One region of the Paenarthrobacter sp. NPDC089675 genome, then DNA from elsewhere that is predicted to be linked to it. Evidence: riboswitches for the same ligand, from Rfam matches in the RefSeq annotation. Region 1 holds a riboswitch; each other region holds the start of a gene.
What was found. A riboswitch is a leader RNA that binds a small molecule or an ion and turns the genes downstream of it on or off. The one in region 1 is predicted to bind S-adenosylmethionine.

Region 1 (7,237 bases):
AGGTATCGGCGATCCCGAACCGCAGAACCCGGGAGGTTACCGCGGCTGGGCCGACCGCGTGGCCGAAGAGCTTGGACGCGGCCACGACGACTTCGCGTACGCCAACCTCGCCATCAGGGGGCGCCTGCTGCAGCAGATCGTGGACGAACAAGTGGGCCCGTGCCTGGAGCTCCAGCCGGATCTCGTGTCCATCTCCGCCGGCGGCAACGACCTCATCCGTCCCGGCGGAGACCCCGACGTTTTGGCGGAAAAACTGGACGCGGCCGTGCAGGAGCTCAGCTCGGGTGGTGCAACGGTGGTCCTGTTCAACGGGCCGGACACCGCATCTTCCGTCCTGGGCCGGATCCGTGGAAAGGTGGCCATCTACAACGAAAACCTGCGGACGGTTGCTGCCCGGCACGACGCAATCGTCGCCGACATGTGGTCGCTCCGGCAGCTCGCCGATCCGCAGATGTGGGACGAGGACCGGCTCCACTTCTCGCCCCTGGGCCACCACACCATCGCCATGATGGTCCTGGAAGCGCTGAACGTACCGCATACCTTGGAGCCGCTGGTCCCCAAACCCTTGCCTCCGCGCACCTGGCGCGAAGCGCGTTCCTCGGACTTTGTTTGGGCACGCGAATACTTTGTCCCGTGGGTGATCCGGCGGTTGCGGCACCAATCCTCCGGCGACGGCATCACACCCAAACGCCCGACGCCGGGACCCGTCTTCGGCCCGAACGTCACCGGCCTGCCCCGCGGCTAGCGTGAGCGCCTTGCAGCCCGGCGAAGTAGTAAAGGTCAGGCTCGCCCGTCAACAACTCCGGGCGCCCTTCGCCGGGTCTGCCGCCGACGCGGCCAGGAACCTGCTGGCAGTCCAGGCCCAGGAGTTTCCGTATGCCCGCTGGTCGTTGGCCCAGCGGGCTCCGGACACAAAAGCCGCCGACGTGGAACAGCTGGTAGCCGACGGAACCATCTTGCGGACGCATATCCTCCGGCCCACCTGGCACTTTGTGCACAGGGAAGACCTTGGCTGGTTGATGGCGCTGTCCGCCCAGCGACTGCACCAGGGAAACAAAGGTATGTACCGGCAGACCGGAGTGGACGAGGACTCCGCTGCACGCAGCGGCGCCGTCCTTGCCGGGGCCGTTGCCGGTGGAGCCCACAAGACCCGCGAGGAACTGGCGGTAGTCCTCGAGCAGGCTGGATTCCCGGCCAAAGGCCTTGGGCTTGTCTACCACCTGATGCACGCGGAAATCAGCCGGATCCTGGTCAGCGGAACGCCGGTTCGTTCAGCCGCAGGCGCCCTCAAACAGACCTACGCCCTTTTCGAAGAGCGTGTGCCGGCGCCCGGTCCCCCGACCCTTGATGAAGCCGAACGCGACCACGCATTGGGCCGGCTGGCCTTGCGCTACTTCGGCAGCCGCGGACCGGCCACCGTGAAGGACTGCGCAGCATGGTCGGGACTGACCATGAAGGATGTGAAACGCGGACTGGCCGTTGCCCATGACCTCTCCCCTGGCGCGCTGCACTCCGCGACGATCGATGGCTTGGAGTATTTTCTGGAAGCGGACGCGGCCGGCACCGTGGATCTCCGGGATCCCTCGGCTCCGCGCGTGGACCTCATCCAGTGCTATGACGAGTACGTCATGGGCTATTCGCAGTCCAGGCATTACCTTGGCGGCGTGGCTCCGTACATTCCGGAGAACGGCGGCCCCATGCACGTGGTGCTGCTCGATGGCAGGCTGGCCGGCTCATGGCGCCACACGTTTTCCGGGGGCGCCTGCGAACTCGACGTGCGGATGAATGAGCCAACCACTCCCCCGGTCCGCTCAGCCCTCAACGCGGAGGTCCGACGCTACGGCAGGTTCCTGGGCGTGGAGGCAAGGCTGGCCTGAGGCACAGTGAGTGTCAGCTCGGGCCGAGGCCCCGCTCAGGCGAAGAAGGCCTCACGAAGGCGGGCAGACAACTGCCCGATTTCCGTCAGGAAACCGTCGTGGCCAATGGGTGCCTCGATCACATGCACGGGCACCTCTCCCGGCAGCGCTGCGGCCAGTTCGCGGGATTGGGCAGGGAAATACAAACGGTCCGAGTCCACTGCGGCAATGAAGAACTCCGCGGTTGCCCGGCCAAGGGCCTCCTCCAAGGTGCCGCGACCACGTGTGACATCGTGGCTCATGAGTGCCTCGGTGATGGCGATGTAGCTGTTGGCGTCGAAGCGCCGCACCAATTTGGTGCCTTGGTGGTCGAGGTAGCTCTCCACTTGGTAACGGCCTCGTTCCCCCAGCACCGCGGCGGCAAGCGGAGTCTCCTGATGCTGCGCTTCCCTGCCAAAGCGGAAATCCAGTTCCAGCGCCGAACGGTACGTGATGTGGGCGATCCGCCGGGCCAGGGCCAGTCCTGCCTCGGGTGCGGCACCGTGGTAATAGTCGCCGCCGTTGAAGTTCGGATCCTGCCTGATGGCCAGGGTCTGGGACTGCGCGAAAGCGATCTGCTCCGCCGTGCTGTACGCACCTACCGAAACCACGGCACAGTGCTTGACCCGCTCGGGGAACGTCACGGCCCACTCAAGGGCACGGGCGCCGCCCATGGAACCGCCCAGGACGGCGTGCCAGGCCTGGATACCGAGGGCATCGGCGAGGCGTGATTCTGCCTCCGTGGTGTCACGCAAAGTAACCAGCGGGAACCTCGAGCCCCAAGGCCGGCCATCCGGCGCCGGCGACGATGGCCCGGTGCTGCCGTAGCAGCCACCCACGATGTTGATGGAGATGACAAAGAATCGATCGGTATCGATGGTGGCGCCCGGGCCCACCAGTTGCTCCCACCAGCCCTCTTCCTCGGTTGCACCGCGGGCCACATGGGTGCTGCCCGTCAAAGCGTGTTCAACCAGGACAGCGTTCGAGGCGTCTGCATTCAGCCGCCCCCAGGTCTCGTAGGCCAGCACGACGTCGGGAAGGAACCCGCCCGCTTCGAGTTGGAGCGGGCCTATGTGGGCGTACTTGACGGTTCCGTCTTTTTCTTCCGATGTGGGAAGGGCAGTAGCAGTAATGGTCATTCCTTTGACACCTAACCTCGCGCTTGCCCGCCGCCTTTCATGCGGCAGGCCAGGTCCTCACCCGGGGCACCCCACCGCGGAGGAGGGTTGCCGGCCAGCAAGCCGGGGCTGTCACTGGCACTCATGACCTAATGACTAAGAGTTTAGGAAGAACACAGCTGTTCTGGCGAAGAATGTGACAGCAGTGTGACGGTTTTGGGCTGCTTCGTTCAGAAAGAAGCACCCGCGGGTGCCGCCCGGCGAATAATCGTCAGGGCCGGGCGGCGCCCGCAAGGGCTCGGCAAGGGGACCTGTCAGGCGCCCTTGGCTGCGCGGAAGCCGGCCTCGAGGTCGGCGATGATGTCGTCGATGTGCTCGATTCCCACGGCCAGCCGCACCAGGCCGGGAGTAACTCCCGCCACTGCCTGCTGCTCAACGCTCAATTGGCTGTGCGTCGTGGACGCCGGGTGGATGACCAGCGAACGGACATCGCCGATGTTGGCCACGTGCGAGTGCAGCTCCAAGGCGTCCACGAAACGCTTGCCCGCCTCGACGCCACCCTTGATGTTGAAGGCAACCACGGCGCCGGTGCCGCGGGGACCATACTTCCGTCCGCGGTCGTACCAGGGGCTGGAGGGCAGCCCGGCGTAGGCGACGGATTCGACGTCGTCATGGGCTTCCAGCCATTCCGCCACTTTGGTGGCGTTGGCAACGTGGCGTTCGACGCGCAGGCTCAGGGTCTCCAGGCCCTGGGCGATGAGGAAGGCGTTGAACGGCGAGACTGCCGAACCGAGGTCCCGCAACAGCTGCACGCGCGCCTTGAGGATGTAGGAGAGGTTGGCACCAAGCGCGCCGTCCTTGCCGAGATCCCGGGCGTAGACAAGCCCGTTGTAGCTGGGGTCCGGGGTATTGAAGTTCGGGAAACGCTCCGGGTCCAGGCTGAAATCGAAGTTTCCCGAATCCACGATCACACCGGCAATCGCCGCACCGTGCCCACCCAAGTACTTCGTGGCCGAGTGGACCACGATGTCCGCGCCCCATTCAATGGGCCGGATCAGGTATGGAGTGGAGAGCGTGTTGTCCACGATCAGGGGCACGCCGGCCTGATGCGCCACGTTGGCGATGCCCTCGATGTCCAGAACGTCCTGGCGCGGGTTGGAAACAACTTCGCCGAAGAAAAGTTTGGTGTTCGGCTGGACGGCGTTCCGCCACTGCTCAAGGTTGTCCGGATCCTCCACGAACGTCACGGAGATGCCGAACTTCTTCAGCGTGTGGGCCAGGAGGTTGTAGGTTCCGCCGTACAGGCTGGGGCTGGCCACCACGTGGTCGCCGGCTTCGGCGATGTTGAGGATGGCGAAGGTTTCAGCGGCCTGGCCGGAGCTGAGCAGCAATGCTCCAAGGCCTCCTTCGAGGCTCGCGATGCGCTGCTCGACGGCGTCCTGCGTGGGGTTGCCGATCCGGGTGTAGATGGGGGCAAGCTCGGCCAGGGCAAAGCGGTTCGCTGCGCTCTCGGCACTCGGGAAAACGAACGACGTGGTCTGGTAGATCGGCAGCGACCGCGCTCCGGTAGCGGCGTCCGGCTCCTGGCCGGCGTGGATCTGTCGGGTTTCGAAAGACCATCCCTGGGACATGGCATTCTCCTTCTCGGCTGCGTCAGCGCAGCGCGCATGGTTCGGTGGATTGTGAGTGCTTCGAACTGCGGCCAGTCTAGGAAGCGGCCTGCGTATTGCACAGCTTTATGACGAAGACGGTATTTTTGGGACTTTCGGCGACATCCGCTGGTCCCCCCGTGACCTCGACGGCGACCCCTGGGTAACATCCCACCTCGGTTAGGCTTGACTTAGCTGAGACCCGAATCACAAAGTGCCAAGATGAAGCCATGCGCATGGATCACGTCTCTTACGCTTGTGAAAAAGATGGCCTCTTGGCCACTACCGAACGAATTTCCGCAGCACTGGGAGTGGACGCGGTCCGGGGTGGAGTGCACCCGCGCTTCGGCACCCGGAACATGATCATTCCCCTGGCGGACAACAAATACCTTGAAGTAGTGGAGGTCCTGGACCACCCTGCCTCGGACAAGGCACCCTTCGGCCAGGCAGTCCGGGCACGCTCGGCGGCCGGCGGTGGATGGATGGGCTGGTGCGTCGCCGTTGACGACCTCGCTCCCTTCGAAGAGCGCCTCGGCCGCTCCGCCGTACCCGGCAACCGCAAGTTCCCGGACGGCCGCGAACTCGTGTGGCAGCAAATCGGCATCCTCGGCCTGATCGCAGACCCCCAAGTGCCGTACTTGCTCAAGTGGGAGGGCGACCCCTCACTGCACCCGTCCAAGGTCTACGAGAGCGACGTCAAGATGTCCAGCCTCACCATTGCAGGCTCGGCGGAACGCGTCACTGAATGGCTGGGTGAGCCCGTTGAGAAGCCGCTGGAGGACGTTGCCGTGCAGTGGATGGCTCCCCACGGCACGCCCGGCATCATGTCCGTCACTTTCGAGACCGCCTCCGGAGCTGTCACCATCTGACACACTCCGGATAAACTTCGGCCGCCATCAGCGGGTGCCAATGACGTCACCCAGGGATGGCGGCCGAATACATTTAAGCGGCGATCCCCCAACCGGGTCAGCCGAGGCCGATTGCCTTGCCGAAGAGGCTGAAGCCGACGAACGCCACGATGTCCAGCATTGCATGCGCAATGACCAGCGGCATGACCCGCTTGGTCTTCGTGTAAAGCCAGGCAAAGACCAACCCCATGGCCACGTTGCCAATGAACGGCCCAAAGCCTTGGTACAGGTGGTAGCTGCCCCGCAGTACGGCGCTGACCAGTATTGCCAGTGGTGTGCTCCAGCCGAACTTCCCGAACCGGTCCAGAAGGTAGCCCACCACGATCACTTCCTCCACGATCGCATGGCGCACCGCCGAAAGGACGAGGACAGGGACCGTCCACCAGTATGCGTCCAGTCCGCTCGGAAGGATCGCCGTGGTAATTCCCAACGCCCTGCCCGCCGCATAGAGCCCCAACGAGGGGATGCCGATGAGCGCGGCCAGGCCCACGCCGTGCAGCAGGTCCTTGCCGGGCCGGGCAAAGTTGAAGCCCAGCCGGGCGAAGGGGGAAGCCGATCCCGCGGCAGCGTGTTGTGACAGGAAGTAGAACACCAATGCCACCGGAACCAGGGCAAAGAAGATGTCCAGCAGTTGGTAGGTGAGGTCGAAATACTCGCGGGTGCTTTGGGACCTGTTGAGCGTGGAGGTAGCCTCCGAGAGCGGCGCGCGGGTCAGCTTGTCCAGGAGCTGCACGATCGAGTAGACGGCGGACTGGCCCAGTGAAAGGCCCAGCACGATCAGGACTTCTGCGCGCAGGCGACGGCGGGAGGCTAGGAGCATGTTCCTATCTTGCCTGCAGTTCCTGCCACTTGGCCGGGAACCGCACTCCGGAGCTAGGCTGCAACTCCGGCAGCGGCCACGATGACTTCGGTGCCCTTGGCCTCGAAGGCTGCGCGATCCTCGGGGGTAATCCCGGAATCCGTGATGAGGTGCCGGAAGTCATATCCGGCCATCGCGGCGAAGGAGCGCCTGCCCACTTTGGAGGAGTCCGCAACCACGTAGGACTCCGTGGCGCGTCTGGCCATGACGGTGTTCACCATGGCTTCGCCCTCGTCAGTAATGGTTGGCCCAAGTTCCGGATCCACACCGTTGACTCCGATAAAGGCGATATCCAAGGCCACTTTCTGCATGATGACGTCCGTGTAGGGTCCCACGAGCTCATAGGAACGGGGGTTCAGGATGCCGCCCGTGACCATGATCTTGATGTTCGGACGCACCGCCAACTGGGAGGCAATATTGATGGCGTTGGTGACCACAGTGAGCGTTGGACGGTTGGATGGCGCGTTCAAGTCCTCGCGGGTGGAAAGCAACTGGGCGAGGGCCGTGTTGGTGGTTCCGCCGCTGAGGCCGATCACTGCTCCGGGGCGGATCAGGGCCGACGCGGCCTGGGCGATCTCCTGCTTGGCCTCGGCGTGGTCGTCACGGTTGTAGCGTCCGGGCAGGTCGTAGGCGACCGAACCGGTAGTGGCTCCGCCACGTGTCCGGCTGAGGAGGCGCTGCTTGGCGAGGCTGTCGAGGTCGCGCCGGGCCGTCGCAGGCGACACGCCGAGCCGCGTCACGATGTCCTCGACCTCAACATGGCCGGATTCGGCGAGGAGGTCGAGGATGGCGGTCAGCCGATCGGTGC
Region 2 (7,237 bases), on a different contig from region 1:
AATCCTGCACCGACACTTCGGGGCGAACGTCCTCCAACCACCCGCCACTCAACAGCCGCCTGACAGCGTCGGCGGACTCCCGCTGCCCGTCCACTGCCTTGGCCGCCTGGATGGCGGCCGAAAAGGGACTGAGGTTTCCGCCGTCGTCGTACCTTGCGATGGTCTCCAACGACAAAGCGAGCGCGACGTCGGCAAGCCTGGCCAAGTGCCGCAGGCGCACGAAGGTGAGCGCTCCGGCTCCAACTGAGTACGCGTTCGCGCTGACGAGGGCGAGCGCTTCTCCGGCGGCGAGGGTCAGCGGTTGCAGGCCGGCGTCGGCGAGCGCCTTGGCTCCGGGAACCAGCGCGCCTTCCGCGTCGAAGGCTTCTCCCTCCCCGATGGCAACGGCTGCGACGGCGGCAAGCTGGGTGAGGTCGGAGGAACCCACCGAGCCTTCGGCCGGAATGGCAGGGCGGACGCCGCGGTTCACGAGTTCGGCGTAGCAGCGCGCGGTTTCCGGACGTACGCCGGAGCCGCCTCGGCTGAAACCCACCAGTCGCGCAAGGATTATTGCCCGTACGGTGGCTGGATCCAGATAGTCGCCCACGCCGCTGTTGTGGTACCGAACCACCTGCACTTGGTAGTCCAGGATCGATTTGTCTTCCACGAAGGTGTCCCGGCCCGAGCCAAGGAGCGTATTGAGGCCGTACACCCGCTCTCCTGAAGCCGCAGTGCGCTCCACCACTTCCCGGGACCGCTCGATCAAAGTCAACGCATCATGGTTGAGTTTCACGTGAAACGACTCGTCCAGGGCGGCAGCGGCGAGCCGGCTCACCGCCACCGGCGCCGTCCCGATCACCAGTTCCTTGGGGTCGGACGCCATGGTCAGAAGTCCAGGAGGTTCTGCCGGAAGCCCCCGTTGCCGTAACTCTTCCTCAACAGGCCGCGGCGGCGCAGTTCGGGAGTGAGTTTGTCCAGCACGCCGTGCACGGTGACGGGGTCCACGAAGCCGGAGAAGAGGAAGCCGTCCCCGCCCACAGCCGCTCCGGTCTCTTCGAGGTAATCCGCGATTTCGCCTGCCGTGCCGATGATCGAGTCCCCGGCTCCGCCGCTGCGGGCCTGCAGGATCTGCCGCAGCGTGGAACCAGGAGGGGCTGCCTTGGCGAAGTGCTCCAAAGTGCCCTGGTTGCTGTTGGTGCTCAGTTCCGGGAGCGGGGCGTCCAGGTCGAATTGCTTGAAGTCGATCACGGACAGGTATGAGATCGAGTTGAGCTGGCTGTCGATGTCGCGCTGGGTGAGCTCACGGCGCTGGGCGCGCAGTTCCTCCGCTTCCGTCGGAGAGCCCACAACGGTGGGCTTGAGAACGAAAAGCACCTTGACGTCGTCGGGGTTCCTGCCGGCTTTCGCTGCCTCGGCGCGGATGGAATCGCGGTACGCCTTCATCCCGTCCGCACCGCGGGCCAGGGCAATCGCGACGTCGGCATGCCCACCCGCAAACGCCTTCCCCCTGGGCGAGGCACCTGCCTGCACCAGGACCGGCTCCTCGGGCAAGGGAGCCGTGTTCAGAGGCCCGCGGACCTTGAAGAAATCGCCCTCATGGTTGATGGGATGAACCTTGGTGTGGTCGGCAAACCTGCCGCCCTCCACATCCTCAAGAACAGCGCCGGGTTCCCAGCTCCGCCAAAGGCGCCTGACGACGTCGACGAACTCCTCCGCTTTCTCATACCGGAGGTCGTGCTCGATCTGCTGGTCCAGCCCGTAGTTCTGCGCGGCGAGGTCGCTGCCCGAGGTGACGACGTTCCAGCCGAGCTGCCCCTCGGAGAAGTGCTGCAGCGTAGCAAGGAGGCGGGCCGCCGTGAAGGGCGGGTAGAAAGAGGCGCTGACGGTCGGGACGATGCCCAGGTGTTCCGTGGCAGAAAGCAGGTACGGGACCAACGCGAGGGGATCGTGCTTGGGCGCAAAGGAGGCATGGGCCAGGGAAACCTCGGCCGTACCACCGTAGGTATCGGGGACGGTCAGGGAATCCTCGATGATGAACAGGTCCAGCCCGGATCGCTCGAATGCCCTGACAGCCTCCTGGTACAGCGCGGGTTTCTTCCAGTCGTAGCCGAGTCCGTATCCGGGAGTTCCCCAGCCCTGGACACCGAATCCGTGGCCCACGAACCAACCAAAATGAAGCATGGGCTTGAGTGTAGAACTGCCTTGTCCGTTCACCGCGACCTGATTTCATGCGAAGTTACAGGGGGTCGTACTGCGTCAATTATGCTCCCGCGGCGTCACATTTGGGCCCCGTTCCAAGGGGTTCCCGGAGGCACCGGTTACGCAACATGACGACGGCGGCAATGTCACCAAATGCGGCGCCACGGCTGTGGATGTTACTTTTTTCTTGAGTAATGAGCACCAGCGTTAAGCCCTGACTTGCTGGTCGGCAACCCTCTCCCGCGGCGGGGTGCCTCAGGTGACTACTCGGCGTATTCGACACATCGAACTGCAAGCGTGACTGAGGAGCACCACGAATGCCTGAACCCACTGAAGAAAAGCTGTCCTACCGCCTGATCACAGGCCCGGACACCCGCGAATTCTGCGAACGAATCAGCAACGCCCTGGCCGAGGGGTACGTCCTCCACGGCAGCCCGGCCGCCACCTTCAATGGCACCACCGTCATCGTTGCCCAGGCCGTCATCCTGCCGGCCGCTGTTGCCGATGCGGATGCCGCCGTGGCGAGCGCCGTTGACAAGCTCGAGAACTACGAGGACGAGGAAGCATTCGAGGGGCACGCATGAGCTACGCCGGTGACCTGACCCCGCAGGACGCGTGGGCCAAACTTGAACAAGGCGCCATCCTGGTGGACGTCCGGACCGAGGGCGAATGGGCCCACATCGGAATCCCGGACACCAAAGCCACCGAGAACGATCCCCTGTTTATCCAGTGGAACCTCGCAGGCGGCATCCCGAACTCCCGGTTCATCGAAGACCTCCAGCAGCAGGCTCCCGAAGGTGACGGCGTAGAGCTTGTGTTCATCTGCCGCTCCGGCCAGCGCTCCGTTGCCGCCGCCACGGCCGCAACCCAGGCCGGCTTCACGGCCTACAACGTACTTGAAGGCTTCGAGGGTGAACCCGACCGTTACGGCGAACGAACCGTCAACGGATGGAAGAACCGCGGCCTGCCTACCAACTTGGGGAACGACTAAAAGTGACTTTCAATCCTGACGCCGCCGGCTGGAGCCCTGATACCCAGGCCGTTCGCGGTGGCCTTGACCGTACCAACTTCCAGGAAACAGCCGAGCCTGTGTTCCTGAACTCCGGCTTCGTCTACGAATCCGCCGCAGCAGCAGAGCGTGCGTTTACCGGCGAAGACGAGCGCTTCGTCTACTCCCGCTACGGCAACCCGTCCGTCGCCACCTTCCAGGAGCGGCTCCGCCTGCTCGAAGGAACCGAGGCATGCTTTGCGACGGCGTCGGGCATGTCTGCGGTCTTCACCGCCTTGGGTGCCCTGCTGGCTGCCGGCGACCGCGTGGTTGCGGCGCGTTCCCTGTTCGGCTCCTGCTTTGTGATCCTCAACGAGATCCTGCCGCGCTGGGGCGTGGAGACCGTCTTCGTGGACGGGCCGGACCTTGATCAGTGGCGCGAGGCGCTCTCCCAACCGACCACTGCAGTGTTCTTTGAGTCGCCGTCCAACCCGATGCAGGAAATCGTGGACATCGCGGCCGTCAGCGAACTCGCGCACGCCGCCGGGGCGACCGTCGTCGTCGACAATGTCTTCGCCACCCCGCTGCTTCAGCGCTGCGGCGACCTCGGCGCCGACGTCATTGTCTATTCAGGTACCAAGCACATTGACGGCCAGGGACGCGTCATGGGCGGGGCGATCCTGGGCACCAAGGAATACATCGACGGCCCGGTCAAGCAGCTCATGCGGCACACCGGCCCTTCGCTCTCATCCTTCAACGCCTGGGTCCTCACCAAGGGCCTGGAGACCATCGGGCTGCGCGTGAACCACAGCTCGGCGTCGGCGCTGAAGATCGCCGAATGGCTCGAGCAGCAGCCCGCCATCAGCTGGGTCAAGTACCCCTTGTTGAAATCGCACCCGCAGTACGAGCTGGCCACCAAGCAAATGAAGGCCGGCGGCACCGTGTTGACGTTCGAGCTCTCTCCCTCCGGCGGCCGCAGCGCCAAGGAAGCAGCGTTCGCACTGCTCGACGGCCTGAGGGTCATCGACATCTCCAACAACCTGGGCGACTCAAAGTCCCTCATCACCCACCCGGCCACCACCACCCACAGGGCCATGGGCCCGGAGGGACGTGCGGCGATCGGGCTCTCGGATGGCGTTGTCCGCTTGTCCGTGGGCCTGGAGGACGTGGACGACCTCATCCTGGACCTGGAAAAGGCCCTCAAGCAGGTTTGATCCCGGCAGCCTCAGGCGCCGCGCCGGACCCTGGACAGTACCGGGTCGGGGTCCTTCACAGCGTCGTTTGAGGCTCCCCGTGTGGTCACCTGCACGGCATGTCCCACCACGGCCGCCAACGCCTCAGGCGCGGGCGGGCTTCCTTCAGCACCCCCGGTGGTGACGTTGAAGCGACTGGCCGCCTCGCGTTGCTCGGATGCCCCGTTGCCCCGCTCAAGGATGTCCGCGACGCCGGTCTTGACGAGTCCAAGCTCATCCTGCTCGTCCAATACCGGGCTCAGGTAATCCACCAGCGCCCACACCACGGTGGCGGCAGGCTGCGGACGGAAGTCGCCGAAGTCCAGGAGATCCCCCCGCAGGCCCATGTTGCTGGCCTGGAAACTCGCCATGCGAAGCAGCGCCGTGGGCACTGAGGAGGGTTCCACGCCGTCGAACATTTCCCGCGTGGCCGTTTCCACCAACGCCCGAACCAAAACCGCAATCAATGCGGCGTCCTCAGAGCGCAGGCAAACATCGGCAACGCGCACTTCCACCGTGGGGTGCGCGCGGGAAATCCGGGCATCGAAATAGATCATGCCCTCATCCAGGAGCACCCCTGTGTCCAGGAGCCGGCTCACCATGCGCCGATAGGACGTCAGCGAACCGAACACCGCAGACGGGCCGGACGTGGGCCAACGGTTCCAGGCCTGGGTGCGGTAGCTGTCGAATCCTGTGGGCTGCCCGCGCCAGTAAGGGGAGTTGGCGCTGATGGCAGTCAGGACTGCGAGCTTGTCCCGGATGTGGTCCAGCACCACCACGCCCTCCTCCGGCGATTCCACCGAAGTGTGCACGTGGAAGCCGCAGGTCAGCTGCTCGTGGGCGGTGAGCCCGAAGCGCTCCAGCATCTCGGCGTAGCGCGGATCCGGGGTGGTGTGTGTGGGAGAAGCCAAGGGCGACGTCGCCAGCGCGGCAATCCGGGCGCCGTGTTTGCGGGCGGCGTCGTCGGCCATTGCGCGGCCCCGCCGGATCTGGTGAAGCAGCTCGGCGTAACCGTGGGAGGGTCGCGTCTGGGTTTCGATCTGCTCGAGTTTGAGTTCGTGGCTCAAGCCGGTGTTGCCGGCCGCACCCGTCCCGCGATCAGAACCGTTGAGCAACGCATCCGCGAGGGCCAGGGGCTGGCCCGTCACAGGATCGACGATGAGCAGCTCTTCCTCTACCCCAAATGTGCGCATGCTCCATTCTGCCCCGCTCAGTCCTGGCCGCGGCGGAAATTTGCCGGATCATTCGGACCCGAGCCCAGACGAACCCACGATTGGCGGGCCCAGCAAGAGGCCAACGCAGAATGATCCGGCAAGATTCAGACCCGTTATACACATACGGTTCCCTGCAGGGCCCGGGTTGCCAAGGAATCGGGCTGACTGTAGGCATGGATGCGCTGGAGTTCCTCACGTCGGTGGGCGGGGTGGCCAAGGTGGGGCTGCTCCGCGCTCGTGGTTTCCGCCCAAACGACCTTCGCAAACTCGCTGACGCCGGCGCCTATCAACCGAAGCACGGTCTTTGGGCCATCCCCGCCGCGGACCCCGACTTCCTGGCAGCACTTTGCAACAACAGCCACCTCACGTGCGCAAGCGCAGCAACCCGCTACGGGCTATGGCTGAGGAACAAACCGACCAAACTTCACTTGGCGACCAAGCACAGCAGGGGCCGTGGATTCGTACGGCACAGCGGGTTGCGGTTCGGCACCGAGTCCCAAGTGCCTTTGGCTTCGGTGGAAGACACGGTCCTGCACGCTCTGACCTGCCTCTCCACGGAGGACGCCATCGCCGTTGCCCAGTCAGCGATGTCAATGTTCGGTGTGCCGCGGGAAGCGTTGCGCAGCGAACTGGGGGCCAAATACTTCGGCACTGCGCGGAAACTATTGGACATGGCGGACGGGCTCTCCGAATCACTTCCGGAGATCAGTGCACGGCTCCTTTTCGAATCCGAGGGTCTGACCTTCAGGCGCCAAGTCCGCATAGAAGGCGTAGGCCGCGTCGATGTCCTGATCGACGAACGCCTGATTGTGGAAGTGAATGGCTACCAGTTCCACAGTTCCCGGCAAGCCTGGCGGAAGGACATGGCCCGGCTCAACGCTGCCCAAGCGCTTGGCTACCACGTCCTGAGCTACGCCCCGGAGCAGATCTGGAACACGCCTGACCATGTGGTGGCGGAAATCCGGGGAATGCTGGCTCGGATCAGGAGCGCCAGACGGTGCTAGGCAGAAATTTTGCCGGATCATTCGGCCGGAGGCCCCGGCGAACCCACGACTGGCGGGCCAAGCAAGGGGCCAGCGCAGAATGATCCGACAAAATCTCCCAGTGCTCAGTCCTGGAAGTACTCAACCTTCGCGCCGATGGTGTTGAGCCGCTCGGCCAGATCCTCATAGCCGCGCTCAATCACGTAAATGTTGCGGAGCTCGGACGTCCCCCGGGCCGCGAGCATCGCCAGGAGCAGGCAGGCCGCAGGACGAAGCGCCGGTGGGCAGCCGATCTCAGCGGCGCGCCACTTGGTGGGTCCGTTGACATAGATGCGGTGCGGGTCAAGGAGCTGCACTTGGGCACCGAGCTTGTTGAGCTCCGTCAAGTAGATTGCCCTGTTCTCGTAGACCCAGTCGTGGATCATGGTCTGGCCCTCGGCGTTGGCGGCGATCACGGCGAAGAACGGCAGGTTGTCGATGTTCAGGCCCGGGAACGGCATGGGGTGGATCTTGTCCTGGGGCGCCTTGAGCTCCGAGGGCTTGGTGGTCACGTCCACCAAGCGGGTCCGGCCGTTGCGTGCCATGTATTCGCCTGAAATCTCAAGCTTCTGGCCCATCTGCTGGAGGGTCGCGAGCTCGATC
Region 3 (7,237 bases), on a different contig from region 1:
AACGCGGAAGCCGGCCGGTGATCTCGACGTCGAAGCTCTGGTCCTTGCGCTGTACCGGGGTGATGCTGTCCTCGCGGAGCCAGCGTGGGTCATTCCGGGACCCGGCGATTGCGCCGTCAGCCCACGAATCCCAAATTGCCTTGGCCGCCTGGACAAACGCTTCGGCCCGGACATAGCGGTCCTCGTGCTTGAGGAACCCGCCGCGCCTGAAGTTGGCGCCGGTCCAGGCGTTGTCCGTGGTGACGATGTTCCACGCAGCCCGGCCGCCGGACAACAGGTCCAGGCTTGCAAGGCGATGGGCGAGGTCCGCGGGGTCGTTGTAGGTGGTGTTCTGGGTAGCCACCAGCCCGATATTGGTGGTGATGGCTGCGAGAGAGGCCAACGCAGTCTGCGCGTCCGGGCGGCCGGCGACGTCGAGGTCGTGGATCTTGCCCAGGTGTTCGCGGAGACGGAGGCCTTCGCCAAGGAAGAACGCGGTGAAAAGGCCACGCTCTGCCGTCTGGGCGACGCGGCGGAAGGATTCAAAGTCCGTCTGCGAGCCGCTGGCTTCGTCCTTCCAGACGGTGGTGTGGTTGACGCCCTGGAAGAAGACTCCGAACTGGATCTGCCCGTTGCCTGCGATGCGGTGTTGTTTGGTCATGGATATGCTCTCTTTGGCTCTGTCAGGGGGCGTTTTCAGGCCGCTGTGTAGCGGTTGGCCGGGCGGGGAAGCCCGAAGGTTTCGCGGAGCGTGGTCCCCGGCGTTGGCGGCGTCACCAGTCCGGTTTTGTGGAGTCCGGGCAGCACCTTGTACGCCAGCTCCGGAAGGTCGATATCCAGGACGGCGGGCTTGAGGCGAACGCCGTCGGTGGCTGCGAAGAGGGCGGTGAGGAGTTCCACCAGCCCCTGGGCATCTCCCACATAGCGGGCTCCGCCCACCCATCGCTCATGGGCATCCAGCTCCGCGAGCCGCTCGGCGGCGCTCTGCCCGCGGGCGTCCAGGACGACGTCGAGCTCAACCAACGTCCGCTGCGCACCTGATGCCGCTGCCGCCTGGGCTGCCTGCGCGAGCTCATCGGCAGTGTCCGCAGAGACCAAGGCGACGTCGGCTTCGACGGCGGGAATCAGTTCCGTGGGGGCGAACACCACCAACTGGCCCTGAAGTGGACGCGGGATGATGGACGGTCCCTTCACCGAGAAGCGTGCGCTTTCGAAGTCGGCGTAGTGCAGTTTGTCGCGGTCCAGGTAGCGGCCCGTGGCAACGTCACGGATGACGGCGTCGTCCTCCCACGAGTCCCAGAGCCTGCGGTTGGCCTGGACCACATCTGCTGCTTCGCTTGTCACTTCATGCGCGGGCAGGGTCGAGCGGCCCACGGAACGGGCTTCCTCCACCAGGTTGTCCGCGTTTACCAGCCAGCCGGCGCGTCCCTGGGAGGAATAATCCAGGCTGGCGAGCTGGGTGGCGACATGGAACGGCTCGGTGAAAAGCGTGCCTGCTTCGGGGACCAGCCCAAGCGAGCGGGTGATCGGCGCCGCGAAGGCTGCCCTCTGGATGGCGTCGATGCGGCTCGGGATTCCGGTGGTCCCTCTGTCCACCACCCGGCTGTCCTTGAAGGTTGCTACATGGAACCCCGCGATATCGGCTGCCTGGACGGTCTCACGGATCCGACGGCCCCCCAACAGTGCCTGCGGATCATGAAGGGCCTTTCGCCAGGCGGCCGGGTGGGCTCCATCGCCGTCGAGCTCCAAGGCAACAACACGCGAACGGAATTCAGGTTTGGAAGGCATGTTTCTCTCTTTCACGGGCCGCGGCGCGGCCGGATTGACATTCACTTGCCGCGAGCGCGGCCAGGTCTGTTTCCGGAGCACCCCGCCACTTAATGCCTGAGGGTTGCCGCAGCGCGAGCCGGTCCTTGGCGCGCTGACTCTTGACCTGGAACTGAATCTAGGAGCAGCTCCAAGGAATGTACAAACGGCCCTGACGCGGGGAGTCAACGCAGGAAACAGCGCGTCAAGCGGCTGCCAAGTTCGTCATTTTCCGCTGGATAGGCAGGCTCTTGTGACCTTCCATTGCGCCGGGTTGAGCTGCGTTGAGTCCAGTTGAGCCGGGTGACGAACGGGCTTTGGTGCGTCCCTTCCGCTCCGTAGTGTCGTCACATGCCGAAGCCTTCCGTGATTCCCCTGTCAGTCCTTGACCTCAGCCCGGTGTCAGCCAACCAGAGCTCCGGCGACGCGCTGCGCAGCACTGTTGCCTTGGCCGTCGCCGCCGAAGCCGCCGGCTACTCCCGTTACTGGCTGGCCGAACACCACCTCAACGAAGGCGTTGCAGGTTCCGCCCCGCATGTGCTGGCCGGACTCGTGGCATCGGCGACAAAGACGATCCGGGTAGGCACCGCGGCCACGCTGTTGGGCAACTACCGCCCGTTGCAGATCGCGGAGAGCATAGGAACGCTGGCTGCGGTGTTCCCGGACCGCCTGGATCTGGGTTTTGGCCGTTCCGGTCCGCCCAAGTCGCCGAGCGAACCGGCGCCGGGCCAACCCGCGCCATCAGGGGAAGCCCAGTCCGCGGAGCGCGTTGTGGACGGACTCGTCGTCCCCGCCGCCCGCCCGATCTTCGGCGCCGTCCTTCCCCGGAAGTTCCGCCTGCAGAGCGAACTCCTGGGCCGGTTCCCGGGCGACACGGACAATTTCGAGAACGACGTCCAGGACATCATCGGCTTCTTCACCGGCGAATACCGGACCAGGCACGGTGAGGAAGTCACGGCCACTCCCGCCCTGGGCCAGTCTCCGCAGTTCTGGATCCACGGCTCCACGGCCGGTCCCAGCGCCAGGCTTGCGGGCAAACTGGGCCTGCCGTTCGGAGCCAACTATCACGTGGCTCCCGCGACAGTGTTGGACTCGATCGCCGAATACCGTGCCCACTTCAAGCCCTCAGAAACGCTGCAGGAACCGCACGTCATCGTCTCAGCAGATGTCCTGGTTGCACCCGACGAATTCAGCGCCCGCCGTATTGGCCGTGGTTACGCCCAGTGGGTCCACGGCATCCGCAGCGGTCAAGGAGCTATCCCCTACCCCTCACCCGACGACGCAGCGGAATTCACCCTGGACGCCGACGCCGAAGAACTGATCAAGGACCGCCTGGACACCCGGTTCATCGGCGCTCCCGGGCAGGTCACCGAAAGCTTGCGTACCCTCCAACGTGCCACCGGTGCACAGGAACTGCTCATCACCACCATTGCCCACGACCCCGAAGACCGCGAGAACTCCTACCAGTTGCTCGCCGAGTCCTGGGGACTCTAAACCTGTCCACTCACCCAAACAACAAAGGAGCACCAATGACCACCGAAATCCAGGAAGACACCCAGCTCATCACCGCCGAGGAAGCTGCTGCCCTGATCCAGGAGGGCGTCCTGCTGATCGACGTCCGCAGCGAAGGTGGACGCGCCAGCACAGGTGCCGTCCCCGGTGCCGTGGTGGTGAACCGCGAACATGTCGAGGAGGACTTCGCTCCTGAATCCGCCCACCGCCTCGCCCAGGTCACGGGCACCGACCAGAAGATCGTGGTCTTCTGCGGTTCCGTGAACGGCTCGCGTCCTGTGGCGGAGAAGCTGAAAGTCCTCGGTTACCACAACGCCGTTCACGTCGACGGCGGCTTCCCCGCCCTCCGCGACGCCGGCGTTCCCACCACAGGACCTGCCGCACCTCCGGCTGAATCCGCCTAGGCGTCCACGGGTTCGGTGACGTCCGAGCGGTGGGTTCCTCCCGCCGTCGTACTTCCGGAAACCGGGCCCTGCACCAGCGGTTCCGTTGCCGTCGTCGTGCTTTCCGCTACGGAAGGTACGACGACGGCACTTCTGTTTTCGGGGCTGGCGGCGCGCACCTCGCGGAACCAATCGAGACCGCCAGCCACTACGGCGGCCCCCAGCAGGATGCAAAACAGGAGGATACCGTGGTGGAAGGATTCTTTCGCTGCTCCGCCCGTGACGGCGCCCTGTGCCTGCAGGAACATGCCCGCCGCGGCAGCTGAACAGAGCGCGGCGGCGAAGCGCTGGCTGAGTTGGTAGAAACCGGCTGCGACGCCGGCGGCCCCGGATGGTGCGTGCCCGAGTGTCAGGGCCTGGTTGGGTGCAACGACCAGGCCGGTCGCGATGCCCTGGACGAGACCGACGACGGCGACCGCCAGTGCCGCTGTGGCGGAGTCGAAGCGTTGGACGAACACGTCCTTGGCCACGAGGGTGGCCAGGCTTGCGAGGAGGGCGAAGACGATCCCGGCGCGTCCGTATCGGGCGAGGTAACGCCAACTGAAGGTTGAGGCCAGGAGCATTCCTGCGGCCTGCGGGGCGAGGATTGCTGCCGCGGCGAGGGGTGCCATGCCCGTGCCCGAAAGAAAGTAGAAGGACGTTACGGCGGCCATTCCTGCGCCGACGCCGAACTGGCACAGGGCGACAACCGTTCCCAGCGCGTATCCCTTGGAGGTGGCGAGTGCGCCGCTGAGCAATGGTGTCTTGCCCCGGCGGTGGTAGAGGACTTCCCAGCCCGCGAAGGCAAGGAGCGCAGCGGCCCCGATTCCGAGCGACGTCACCGCGACCATGCCCGCGCCGTAAATTGTGGGGATGAGGGAGGCCACCACTACACCGCCCAGGAGAAGGGCACCGAGGACGTCGATGGAGGTCTTGCCTCCCTTACTGCGGGTGGTCCTGGGCAGCAGCGCTAAGGCGAGCGGGACCAGGATCAGCACCAGCGGGACGTTGGCCAGGAACAGGATGCGCCAGCCGGTCGCCGGGTCGCCAAGGGACAACACCAACCCGCCGATCAGCGGGCCACACACCGCGGCCGAACCGCCCGCAGCGGCGTAGGCACCAAGGGCTTTGGCCCGGTCGTGGCCGGTGTAAATGTCCTGCAGCAAACCAAGGACCTGGGGATTCAGCGTGCCCGCGCCCAGCCCCTGGAGAAGCCTGGCCATGATCACCCACGACGGGTCCGTGGCCAGTCCGCCCAGCAAACTCGAAGCGCCGAAGACGGCGATACCTGCGATGAAGAGGGTGCGCCTGCCGACGATGTCACCGAGCCTGCCAGCAGGAACAAGCGCGACACCGAACGCCAGGGAGTAGCTCGCGAGGATCCACTGGACGGACCCGGAGTCTGCGTGGAGCGTGGCGGACATCGCCGGGACAGCGAGCACGAACACCGACTGATCCAACAGCGTGATGAATCCGGCGCCCAGGCAAAGCCATAGTGCGGAACGTTTGGCGTTTGTACCCATGTTTGTGACTCTAGGCCTGCCTGGTGCGGCGCCGGGCATCACGAGACACCCGGTTAAGGGGCATGAATCAGGGTTACTTTCATTGACCTGCTGTGACTCTTGTGTGTGGCCCTGCGACGCATCAGCACACGGTTCTCAATGCTTTTTGGTGGGCGTTTCCCGCACGCCTAGCGTTGGCGGCATGACCGTCTACGAATCAGTCCTCGACGCCATCGGTGGCACGCCCCTGCTTCGCCTTCGGAAGCTCGGAGCAGGTGTCCGGCCACGCATCTACGCCAAGCTGGAGTTCCAGAACATCGGTGGAAGCGTGAAGGACAGGGCTGCGCTGTCCATGATCCGCGGGGCCGAGGAAGCCGGGCTTTTGAAGCCGGGCGGGACGGTCGTCGAAGGCACCAGCGGCAACACGGGCATCGGGCTGAGCCTGGTTGCTGCGCAGCTGGGCTACCGTTCGGTGATCTTCGCACCGGCCGCCACGTCTGCCGAAAAGATCCGGCTGCTCAAAGCCTTCGGAGCGGAAGTCCACTTGGTGGCCGACTTCGTGCCACGTTCGGATCCCGGGCATCTCGCAAACCGTGCCGCGGCCTTTGCGGCCTCGACGCCGGGGGCTTGGCTGGCGCTCCAATACGACAACCCGGCTAATCCCGAGGCACATTTTCAAAGCACGGGGCCGGAAATCTGGAAAGACACTGCCGGCAGCGTGACGCACTTTGTCGCAAGCGTAGGTACAGGTGGGACGATCAGCGGGACCGGGCGGTTCTTGAAGCAGGCCAGCGACGGGGCCGTCCAGGTCATCGGCGCCGACCCCGAGCACTCCCGCTACGGCGGCGGCAACGGTTCGCTCAAATACACCGAAGGCGCCGGGCATCCCCTTCACCCGGATTCTGTTGAGGACCTCTGGCCCGAAGCGTTCGATCCCGCTCTCGTGGACAAGTTCTTCAGCATTTCCGACCGCGACGCCATTTTCACTGCCCGGCGCGCTGCCCGCGAAGAAGGCCTGCTGATCGGGGCAACCGGAGGCACAGCACTTGCGGCCGCCCTGCAACTCGCCGAGATCCTGGACGAGAACCACACCATCGTGGTGGTGCTCCCGGACTCCGGCCGGAACTACCTCTCCACCTATTTCGACGACGACTGGCTCACCTTTTTGGGGTTCCTGGAACCCACGACGCCGGCTGGAACCGTCCGCTCGTTGCTCACCGGCGCGCCTGCCGGAGTCCCGCTCCTGGCGAGCGGACTGACAGCGGCGGAGGCCGCCGTCGAACTTTATGCCCGGGGGTTGGCACCTGGCGAGCCAGCGTTCCTGGTCCTGGACCGGGGCGAGAGCTTTGGAACCGTGCACCCGCGGGAAGTCGTGGCAGTGGTGACTTTGGAGTCGTTGGCTGCCGTGGACGACGCGGCCCCAGCTGTCGCAGCCGGTCTTGCCTACAGCGTGCTTGGGGCCGGCCTCCCGGTTCCGGTGGAAGCTGGGGCAAGCAGTACTAAAGGGCAGGGGGACGCGGCGGCGGCCGAATCTGCTGGTACGGAGGTGGTCGCTGTCCTCGTCGACGGCCGGATCGCCGCCACCCTCCCCTGACGCTCTCTCACATCCCACCCGCGAGAGCCCATCCCTCTCTCACAAACAGCTGGCCGGGCGTGTCGAGAAAGGGTACGGGTGAACCGGGGGGAAGTATCCATCCAATGAGCGAGCATCCGGGAAAGCACCCCGGGACGTGAGAGAGGGTGGCCAGAAAGGGGGGATTTAGTGAGAGAGGGTACGGGTGCGGGCGGCGGCATGCGCGGCGGGGCGGTCCTCGGCACTCAGGCCGCGTTCCCGGTGCGCCACCTCCTGCTTCAGCTGCGGGATCACGTGCTGGCCAAACTCGATGGCGTCGGGGACAAAGTCGTACCCGCGCAGGCCGAAGATCTCAAAGCCGAGCTCGTGGTAGTCGAGGATCGCCTGGGTGACGGTGTCATAGGAGCCAACCAACGCCGTCGCGCTTCCTCCTCCGCCTCCGG
Region 4 (7,237 bases), on a different contig from region 1:
CCATCGCATGGCCACTGCCGGCGCAATCCTCGGACTCGCGGTCGAAGGCGTGGAGGTGGAGGACATCGCCACCACGTCCAAAACCATGCCGGAATTCCCGGAGATGTGGAACGCGATGCTGGGACAGCGCGCGGCAGCTCCGGCCGGGAGCAGCCTCTGACCATGGGACGCGACGCACGCTCCTGGGACGAATCGGATGTACGGATCCGTCCCAACAAGAAAGGCTCCAGGCCAAGGACGAAGGACCGCCCCAGCCACGATGACGCCGTCATAGGCAGGATCATCACCGTGGACCGCGGCCGCTACACCGCGATCGTGGGCGAGGACTCCGACAATGAGAGAATTGTCATCGCCGCCCGCGCAAGGGAGCTCCGCAGGACTCCGGTCGTACCCGGCGACTTCGTAGCCTTGGTGGGCGACGTCTCCGGCGGACCCGACACCTTGGCACGCCTGGTGCGGGTGGAGGAGCGCCGGACGCTCCTGCGCAGGAGCGCGGATGACACCGACCCGATTGAGCGCGTGGTCGTGGCCAATGCGGACCAACTTGTGGTGGTGGTTGCTGCCGCAAACCCCGAGCCCCGCACCGGCTTCATCGACCGCGCCTTGGTGGCGGCCTACGACGCCGGAATCGAGCCCCTCCTGCTCGTAACCAAGGCGGACGTCAGGGATCCGGCCGAGCTCCTGTCCAATTACCTCAGCCTCGACTTCCCGATCATCATCAGCCGAACAGCAGACGCAGAGGCTTCCGGGATTGACGCGCGTTCCGACGACGGCCTGTCCGCCCGACTGGATAGTGATGCGGTCTCGCGTCTGAGGTCCCACCTCGACGGGAAAGTCACCGTGATGCTGGGGCATTCCGGGGTTGGCAAGTCCACCATGGTCAACGCGCTTACCGGCGCTGAACGCGCCACCGGCGGTGTCAACGCGGTCACCGGCCGCGGACGGCACACCTCCTCGTCCGCACTGGCACTGAAGTTGGCCGATGCACCCGCCGGCAGTTGGATCATCGATACGCCCGGCATCCGCTCATTCGGGCTCGCGCACGTGGATCCGGACCGGATCCTGCACTCCTTCCCGGACCTTGAACCTGGCACGGCAGCCTGCGACCGCGGGTGCAAACATGATGCCAATGCCATCAACTGCGGCTTGGATGCCTGGGTCATTGAGGGACACGCGGGTCCTTCCGGCGTGGCCAGGCTTGCCTCGCTGAGGCGTTTGCTGGGGGCCGATCCACGCCTCGAAGCAAAGGAAACCAAGGAACTTGGCACCGTGAACTGAAGGCCGGGCGGCAACACGTCCCGGCCGTGCGAACGTTTCACGATAGTTTGGTGGCATGACCCAATCCGTTTCCAGCTACAACGATGACCTGAGGCTGGCCCACGTCCTTGCAGACTCTGTGGACGCACAGACGATGGACCGCTTCAAGGCCCTGGACCTGCAGATCGAAACCAAACCGGACCTGACCCCCGTCACGGATGCCGACAAAGCCGCAGAGGAAGCCATCCGCGGCCAGTTATCGCGTTCGCGCCCCCGCGACGCCGTACTCGGCGAAGAGTTCGGCAGCAGCGGGCACGGTTCCCGCCGCTGGATCATCGACCCCATCGACGGCACCAAGAACTTTGTCAGGGGCGTGCCGGTGTGGGCCACGCTCATCGCGCTCGTTGACGAAGGCGAACCAGTGGTGGGCGTCGTCAGCGCCCCGGCCCTGGGCAAGCGCTGGTGGGCCGCGAAGGGGATGGGCGCCTACACCGGGCGTTCGCTCGCCTCCGCCACCCGGCTGAAAGTATCCAACGTCTCGCAGCTGGCAGATGCCTCCCTGTCCTTTTCAAGCCTGTCCGGCTGGAAGGAACGCGGAAACCTCGATGAATTCCTGGGGCTCACAGAGGATATTTGGCGGACCAGGGCCTATGGCGATTTCTGGTCGTATTGCCTGGTTGCGGAAGGGGCGGTGGACATCGCCTGCGAACCCGAATTGAACCTGTACGACATGGCTGCGCTCGTGCCGATCGTCACCGAGGCGGGTGGCCGGTTCACCTCGCTGGAAGGAGAAGACGGCCCGTTCGGCGGAAACGCCCTGGCGACCAACTCGATCCTGCACTCGGAAGTCCTTAAGAGACTCAATCCGGGCATTGACGATCTTCTCTGAATAATCGGCGGCGGGCGCCCTTCTTGTGGGGTGTCCGCCGCACTTTATTCGCCAAAAGCGCCATTTGCGCCCCTCGCGTAACAATCCGCTTAATAAACTGGACGGCTTTGTGCCGGGCGTGCGGGGTGCCTTAATCTCTTTTACAGGTCACGAGTGCCAGCGCTAAACCCCGGTTTGCTGGCCGGCAACCCTCCATTCGCGGTGGGGTGCCCCGGGTGACGACCAGGCCGGTCCGGAACGGATACGGCAAGCGCGGATCCCCTCGAGGGGTCCCTCCTGAGTGAGGTCACATGAGCACAGTTACGTTCGATTCCACCACCCTGCCTTCCATCGCGGAGGAAGGCCCCGCGGTCCGGCCCCTCGCAGCCGTAACCGGCGCGGAACTCCAGGCTCCGCTGATCCAGGGCGGCCACGTCCGCTACGCCAACCTCGATTACGGCGCCTCCGCGCCGGCGCTGACCATCGTCTCGGCGTACCTGAACGAGGTCCTGCCCTACTACGCGAGCGTTCACCGCGGCGCGGGTTTTGCCTCGCAGATCAGCACCTCCGTTTATGAGAACTCCCGGAACATCGTCCGCGACTTCGTCGGCGGCCGCCCGGATGATTCAGTGATCTTCACCCGCAACACCACTGACTCGCTGAACCTGCTGGCAGGCTGCCTGCCGCACCTCAATGGCGAGCCCACCGGCGAGGTCCTCTACTTGGACATCGAACACCACGCCAACCTGCTGCCATGGCAGGGTGTTCCCCACCGCAGCGTTGTCGCGGCACCCACCTTGGCCACCACCATCGCAAACCTCCGTAACGAGCTGGCCCAGGGCGGCGTCTCCCTGTTGGCGGTGACAGGTGCTTCCAACGTCACCGGTGAAATCCTGCCCATTGCCGAGCTGGCGTCCCTGGCCCACGAATTCGGAGCGCGGATTGTTGTAGATGCAGCCCAGCTCGCACCGCACCGCCGCATCAACATCGCCGAAGCCGACGTCGACTACATCGTCTTCTCCGGCCACAAGCTGTATGCGCCCTTCGGTGCAGGCGTTGTGGTTGGCCGTCCCGACTGGCTCGACGCCGGTACGCCGCACCTCGCCGGTGGCGGCGCAGTCCGTGAGGCCCGGCTCGATTCCGTCAGCTGGGCCACCGGTCCGGCCCGGCACGAGGGCGGCTCCCCCAACGTGTTGGGAGCAGCAACACTGGCCCGCGCAACCCAGGTCCTTGCCGGGCTCGACCAGCAGGCGTGGCACCAGCATGAAAGCGCCATCCGCACCTACCTCGTGGAAGGCCTGGAGGCCATCGAGGGTGTCACAGTGCACCGGATCTTCAGCGACTCGACGGACACGATCGGCGTGGTCAACTTTTCGGTCGAAGGATTCGACGCCGGACTCGTGGCTGCCTATCTCGCGGCGGAACACGGCGTGGGCCTCCGGGATGGCCGCTTCTGCGCGCACCCCCTCCTCAAGAGGCTCGGGCTTCCTTCGGGTTCGCTGCGCGCCAGCTTCGGGGTTGGCTCCCGCTTGGAAGACGCAACCAGGCTGCTCAAAGGCATCCGGGAGCTCAAGAGCACAGGCCTCGGTTGGGACTACGTGGTGGACGAGGGCCGCTGGGTTCCGGCCAACGACCACCGCAGCTATCCGGAGTGGGCGCCCAACACGCCCGGTACCGCCGGCGCTGCCCCCTGCACGGTGGACTAGGCAAGCGTCCAAGCCGACCTCCGGTGAGCCTTCCCCGCACTTCCTTGCGGTAAATTCGTAGGGTCAATCCCCTGGATTTACCCTGAAGGAGCTGTGCTTGTCCATGCATTCCCGTGGCGCGTCAAAAGCAAGCCACCGCCCCGGGGGGCCCAAATTGCACGCACATCGGCGGCGGGAACTTGGGCAGAGTTTCCAGGACGGCGGCGAGCATTACGACCGCGTGCGCCCGGGATACCCGGCAGACTCGGTGGACTGGCTCCTGCCTGCGCGAGCCGAAGCTGCTGCCGACCTCGGAGCCGGCACGGGAAAATTCACCAGACTCCTGATCGACCGCGGACTGCACGTAGCCGCCGTGGACCCCTCGGCCGACATGCTCGCACAATTACGCAAGGCCTGCCCCGAGGTGGAGCTGGCCTTGGAAGGTACCGCTGAGGTGACCGGGCTGGCAGAGTCGGCTTACGACGTCGTCAGCGTCGCCCAGGCCTGGCACTGGTGCGATCCCCTCAAAGCGAGCACGGAAATCGCCCGTATCCTTCGCCCGCAAGGCGTCCTCGGCTTGATCTGGAACCAACTCGACACTTCAATACCGTGGGTCCACCGCCTTTCACGCATCATGCATGCCGGCGATGTCCACAAACCGGGTTTCCGGCCTTCCATCGGTCCGGAATTCACCAGTCTGGAGTCTCACGTGACCGAATGGGAAGACCCCCTGACGCCCCGGGACATCATGGAACTCACCAAGTCACGCAGCTACTACCTCCGCGCAAGCGAGGCCACCCGCGCCAAAGTGCTGGCGAACCTCGAGTGGTACATCTACGAACACCTCGGCCATGCCCCCGGCCAGGAGCTCGGCCTGCCATACGTGACGCAGACGTGGCGGGCCCGCAAAGCCTGAATCCGCCTGCCACTGTAGGCTTGAGCTGTGAAGACCGGTACGCCCTCCTCCTCCATTGAGGACTACGTCAAGGTCATCTACTCCTTCACGGAGTGGCAGGACAAGCCCATTACGTCCTCCCAGCTTGCGCAGCGCCTCGGGGTCGCCAACTCGTCGGTGTCCGAGATGGTGCGCAAACTCAAGGACCAGGGCTTGGTGGACCACCAACCCTACAGCGCCATCCGCCTGACACCCGACGGCATGCGCCTGGCACTGGCCATGGTCCGCAGGCATCGCCTGATCGAGACGTATCTTGTTGAAGAACTGGGATACCGCTGGGATGAAGTCCACGACGAGGCCGAGATGCTTGAACACGCTGTTTCGGACACCTTCATTGAGCGGATGTCCGCCAAGCTCGGACACCCCCTCCGGGACCCGCACGGTGATCCGATTCCCTCTTCCGATGGTTCCGTCGAGTTGCCGCACGCCTACCGGATGATCGAACTGGACCAAGGGCACTCAGGACGGATCACACGCATCAGCGACGAGAACCCGGACCTGTTGCGCTACCTCGCCGCCGAAGAAATCACGCTGGACGCGCGCGTGGAAGTAGTGGGCCGGAGGCCATTTGGCGGTGCACTGGTGGTCCGGATAGGAAGCGGTCCACAGCGCCGCGAGTTCGATCTCGCCGATGAGATTACGTCAGCCCTTTGGGTGCAAAGCACAGAAGCGCACGAAGGCTGCGTTCTCTCGGGCCAGTGACCCGGCCGCCATTCGAGCGGTCAGGCGCGCGCCGTCAGGCGTGCTGCCCGGCCGGGCCGCCGTCGTCGTGCAGTCCGCCCCGTTCACCCGCGGTGCCTGCTGCTTCCCCAACCTGGTTGCGGATCCCGACGGCGGAAGTCACCGCTCCCAGCGCGAACAGGGCCGCCGTGACCAGCAGTGCGTTGTACAGCCCTTCCCTCGTGAAGACCGGACCAACGATCAAACCCGCAAAGGCTATGCAGATCAAGCCCGCAATCCGCGCCACTGCGTTGTTGACCGCGGAGCCGATACCAGCCTCATCCGGAGGGACGGCACCCAGGATGGCCGCGGTCAGGGGTGCCACCAAAGTGGCCAGGCCAACGCCGAAGACCACTTGGCCGGGAAGAACCTGGGTCCAGTAGTTGAGGGGTTCCTGGATGGACAAAGACATCAGGAAACCGATGGCACACAGCAGCGGACCTGCGGTCATGAACCACCGGGGACCATACTTTCCGGCCAGGCCACCGAAATAGGATGCACAGAGCATCAGGATCACGGTGCCCGGCAGGAGGGCGATCCCGGCCACCGTGGCCCCCAAGCCGCCCACTTGCTGAAGGTAGATGCCGAGGGCGAAGAAGCCCAGGGAAATCGCCCCGTAGATGGCGAGCGTGGAGAGGTTGCCCCACCCGAAGTTCCGGATGGCGAAGAGCCGCAGCGGCAGCATGGGTTCCGGCGTCCTGTTTTCGTGAACGAGGAAGAATGCCAGCGCTACGGCACCGGCGACCAGAGGGAACCAAACCTGCGGGCTGCCCCAACCAACCCGCCCCTGTTCGATGAACGCGAAGACGGGCCCACCCAGCCCGATCATGGCAAGGACAGCGCCGGCATAGTCGATTCGTTTGCTCTTGTCCCTCGCAGCGTCGGATGAGCGCAGCTTCGCAAGCATCGGCCAGATGGCGGCCGCGGGTATGACATTGATGAAGAAAATGACCCGCCACGACAACAGGTCCACGGACACTCCCCCGATCAGCGGCGCAACAATTGCCGCGGCACTCGTCCACCCGGACCACTGACCGATGGCTTTGGACTGCGCAGGCCCCGAGAACGACGTCACGATCATGGCCAGGGAACTGGGCACCAGCAGCGCGCCGGCTATTCCCTGCAGTGCCCGTGAGACCACCAGGACTTCACCGTTCCAGGCCAGTCCACACATGACCGACGTCAAGGCGAATCCAGCCAGTCCCCACTCAAGGATCCTCGCCCTGCCGAAGTGGTCCGAAAGGGAGCCTGCCACCAGGATCAGGGCGCCGAGTGTCAGCAAATAGGCGTCGAACACCCATTGCTGGATTACCAGGCCGCCACCGAGCTCCCGGCCGATCGCAGGAAGCGCAAGGTTCACCACAAAGCCGTCAAGAATGGCGATGAAGGAAGCCACAATGGCGACAACAAGGACGCGGCGCTGCAATGGGGTGCTGGGCGCCAGCGATGCTTGGTCCGTCATGTGCACAGCCTACGCTTGCCGTATCGTTGAGTGGTGATTAGCAGACGTGACGCCGCCTTGGCCCTTGATATCTCCATGGAAATGGCCCAGCGTCACGGCATCCCGTCACGGCTTCCGGAGGCGGAGTTGCGCGAACTCCAGGACAACCCGCCACCTTGGCTGGTGCAGTCACGCGCCAACCGAACCGGGAAGCGACCCGTCTGGGTCCATCTGGAATGTGCGGTTTGTGGCTACTCGGAGGCTGTCCGGCCCAAGAAGTGGTGGCCGGAATTCTCCTTCGTTTACTGCGG

Region 2: it holds a riboswitch for S-adenosylmethionine, as region 1 does, so the genes downstream of both, ACIPY2_RS17820 (DUF1737 domain-containing protein) here and ACIPY2_RS16040 (homoserine O-acetyltransferase) in region 1, are expected to answer to the same signal.
Region 3: it holds a riboswitch for S-adenosylmethionine, as region 1 does, so the genes downstream of both, ACIPY2_RS05320 (LLM class flavin-dependent oxidoreductase) here and ACIPY2_RS16040 (homoserine O-acetyltransferase) in region 1, are expected to answer to the same signal.
Region 4: it holds a riboswitch for S-adenosylmethionine, as region 1 does, so the genes downstream of both, ACIPY2_RS01945 (aminotransferase class V-fold PLP-dependent enzyme) here and ACIPY2_RS16040 (homoserine O-acetyltransferase) in region 1, are expected to answer to the same signal.

Annotation. Positions count from the first base shown of each region.
Region 1 covers NZ_JBIVHM010000007.1:172,138-179,374, forward strand. The annotation lists gene ACIPY2_RS16030 (SGNH/GDSL hydrolase family protein) at 1-745, shown strand, start outside; gene ACIPY2_RS16035 (winged helix DNA-binding domain-containing protein) at 756-1,877, shown strand; gene ACIPY2_RS16040 (homoserine O-acetyltransferase) at 1,913-3,034, opposite strand; SAM riboswitch class IV at 3,049-3,163, opposite strand; gene ACIPY2_RS16045 (bifunctional o-acetylhomoserine/o-acetylserine sulfhydrylase) at 3,328-4,719, opposite strand; gene ACIPY2_RS16050 (VOC family protein) at 4,893-5,531, shown strand; gene ACIPY2_RS16055 (CPBP family intramembrane glutamic endopeptidase) at 5,629-6,390, opposite strand; gene ACIPY2_RS16060 (DeoR/GlpR family DNA-binding transcription regulator) at 6,444-7,237, opposite strand, start outside.
Region 2 covers NZ_JBIVHM010000009.1:81,905-89,141, forward strand. The annotation lists gene ACIPY2_RS17810 (aromatic amino acid ammonia-lyase) at 1-862, opposite strand, end outside; gene ACIPY2_RS17815 (NtaA/DmoA family FMN-dependent monooxygenase) at 865-2,193, opposite strand; SAM riboswitch class IV at 2,369-2,482, shown strand; gene ACIPY2_RS17820 (DUF1737 domain-containing protein) at 2,496-2,762, shown strand; gene ACIPY2_RS17825 (rhodanese-like domain-containing protein) at 2,759-3,169, shown strand; gene ACIPY2_RS17830 (O-succinylhomoserine sulfhydrylase) at 3,172-4,380, shown strand; gene ACIPY2_RS17835 (glutamate--cysteine ligase) at 4,392-5,591, opposite strand; gene ACIPY2_RS17840 (endonuclease domain-containing protein) at 5,786-6,616, shown strand; gene ACIPY2_RS17845 (UDP-N-acetylglucosamine 1-carboxyvinyltransferase) at 6,721-7,237, opposite strand, start outside.
Region 3 covers NZ_JBIVHM010000002.1:260,476-267,712, forward strand. The annotation lists gene ACIPY2_RS05315 (NtaA/DmoA family FMN-dependent monooxygenase) at 1-640, opposite strand, end outside; gene ACIPY2_RS05320 (LLM class flavin-dependent oxidoreductase) at 676-1,767, opposite strand; SAM riboswitch class IV at 1,804-1,913, opposite strand; gene ACIPY2_RS05325 (LLM class flavin-dependent oxidoreductase) at 2,137-3,279, shown strand; gene ACIPY2_RS05330 (rhodanese-like domain-containing protein) at 3,315-3,701, shown strand; gene ACIPY2_RS05335 (MFS transporter) at 3,698-5,242, opposite strand; gene ACIPY2_RS05340 (PLP-dependent cysteine synthase family protein) at 5,424-6,815, shown strand; gene ACIPY2_RS05345 (LLM class flavin-dependent oxidoreductase) at 6,981-7,237, opposite strand, start outside.
Region 4 covers NZ_JBIVHM010000001.1:407,078-414,314, reverse strand. The annotation lists gene aroA (3-phosphoshikimate 1-carboxyvinyltransferase) at 1-160, shown strand, start outside; gene ACIPY2_RS01955 (ribosome small subunit-dependent GTPase A) at 163-1,278, shown strand; gene hisN (histidinol-phosphatase) at 1,334-2,146, shown strand; SAM riboswitch class IV at 2,292-2,405, shown strand; gene ACIPY2_RS01945 (aminotransferase class V-fold PLP-dependent enzyme) at 2,437-3,831, shown strand; gene ACIPY2_RS01940 (class I SAM-dependent methyltransferase) at 3,935-4,726, shown strand; gene ACIPY2_RS01935 (metal-dependent transcriptional regulator) at 4,754-5,467, shown strand; gene ACIPY2_RS01930 (MFS transporter) at 5,502-6,953, opposite strand; gene ACIPY2_RS01925 (hypothetical protein) at 7,023-7,237, shown strand, end outside.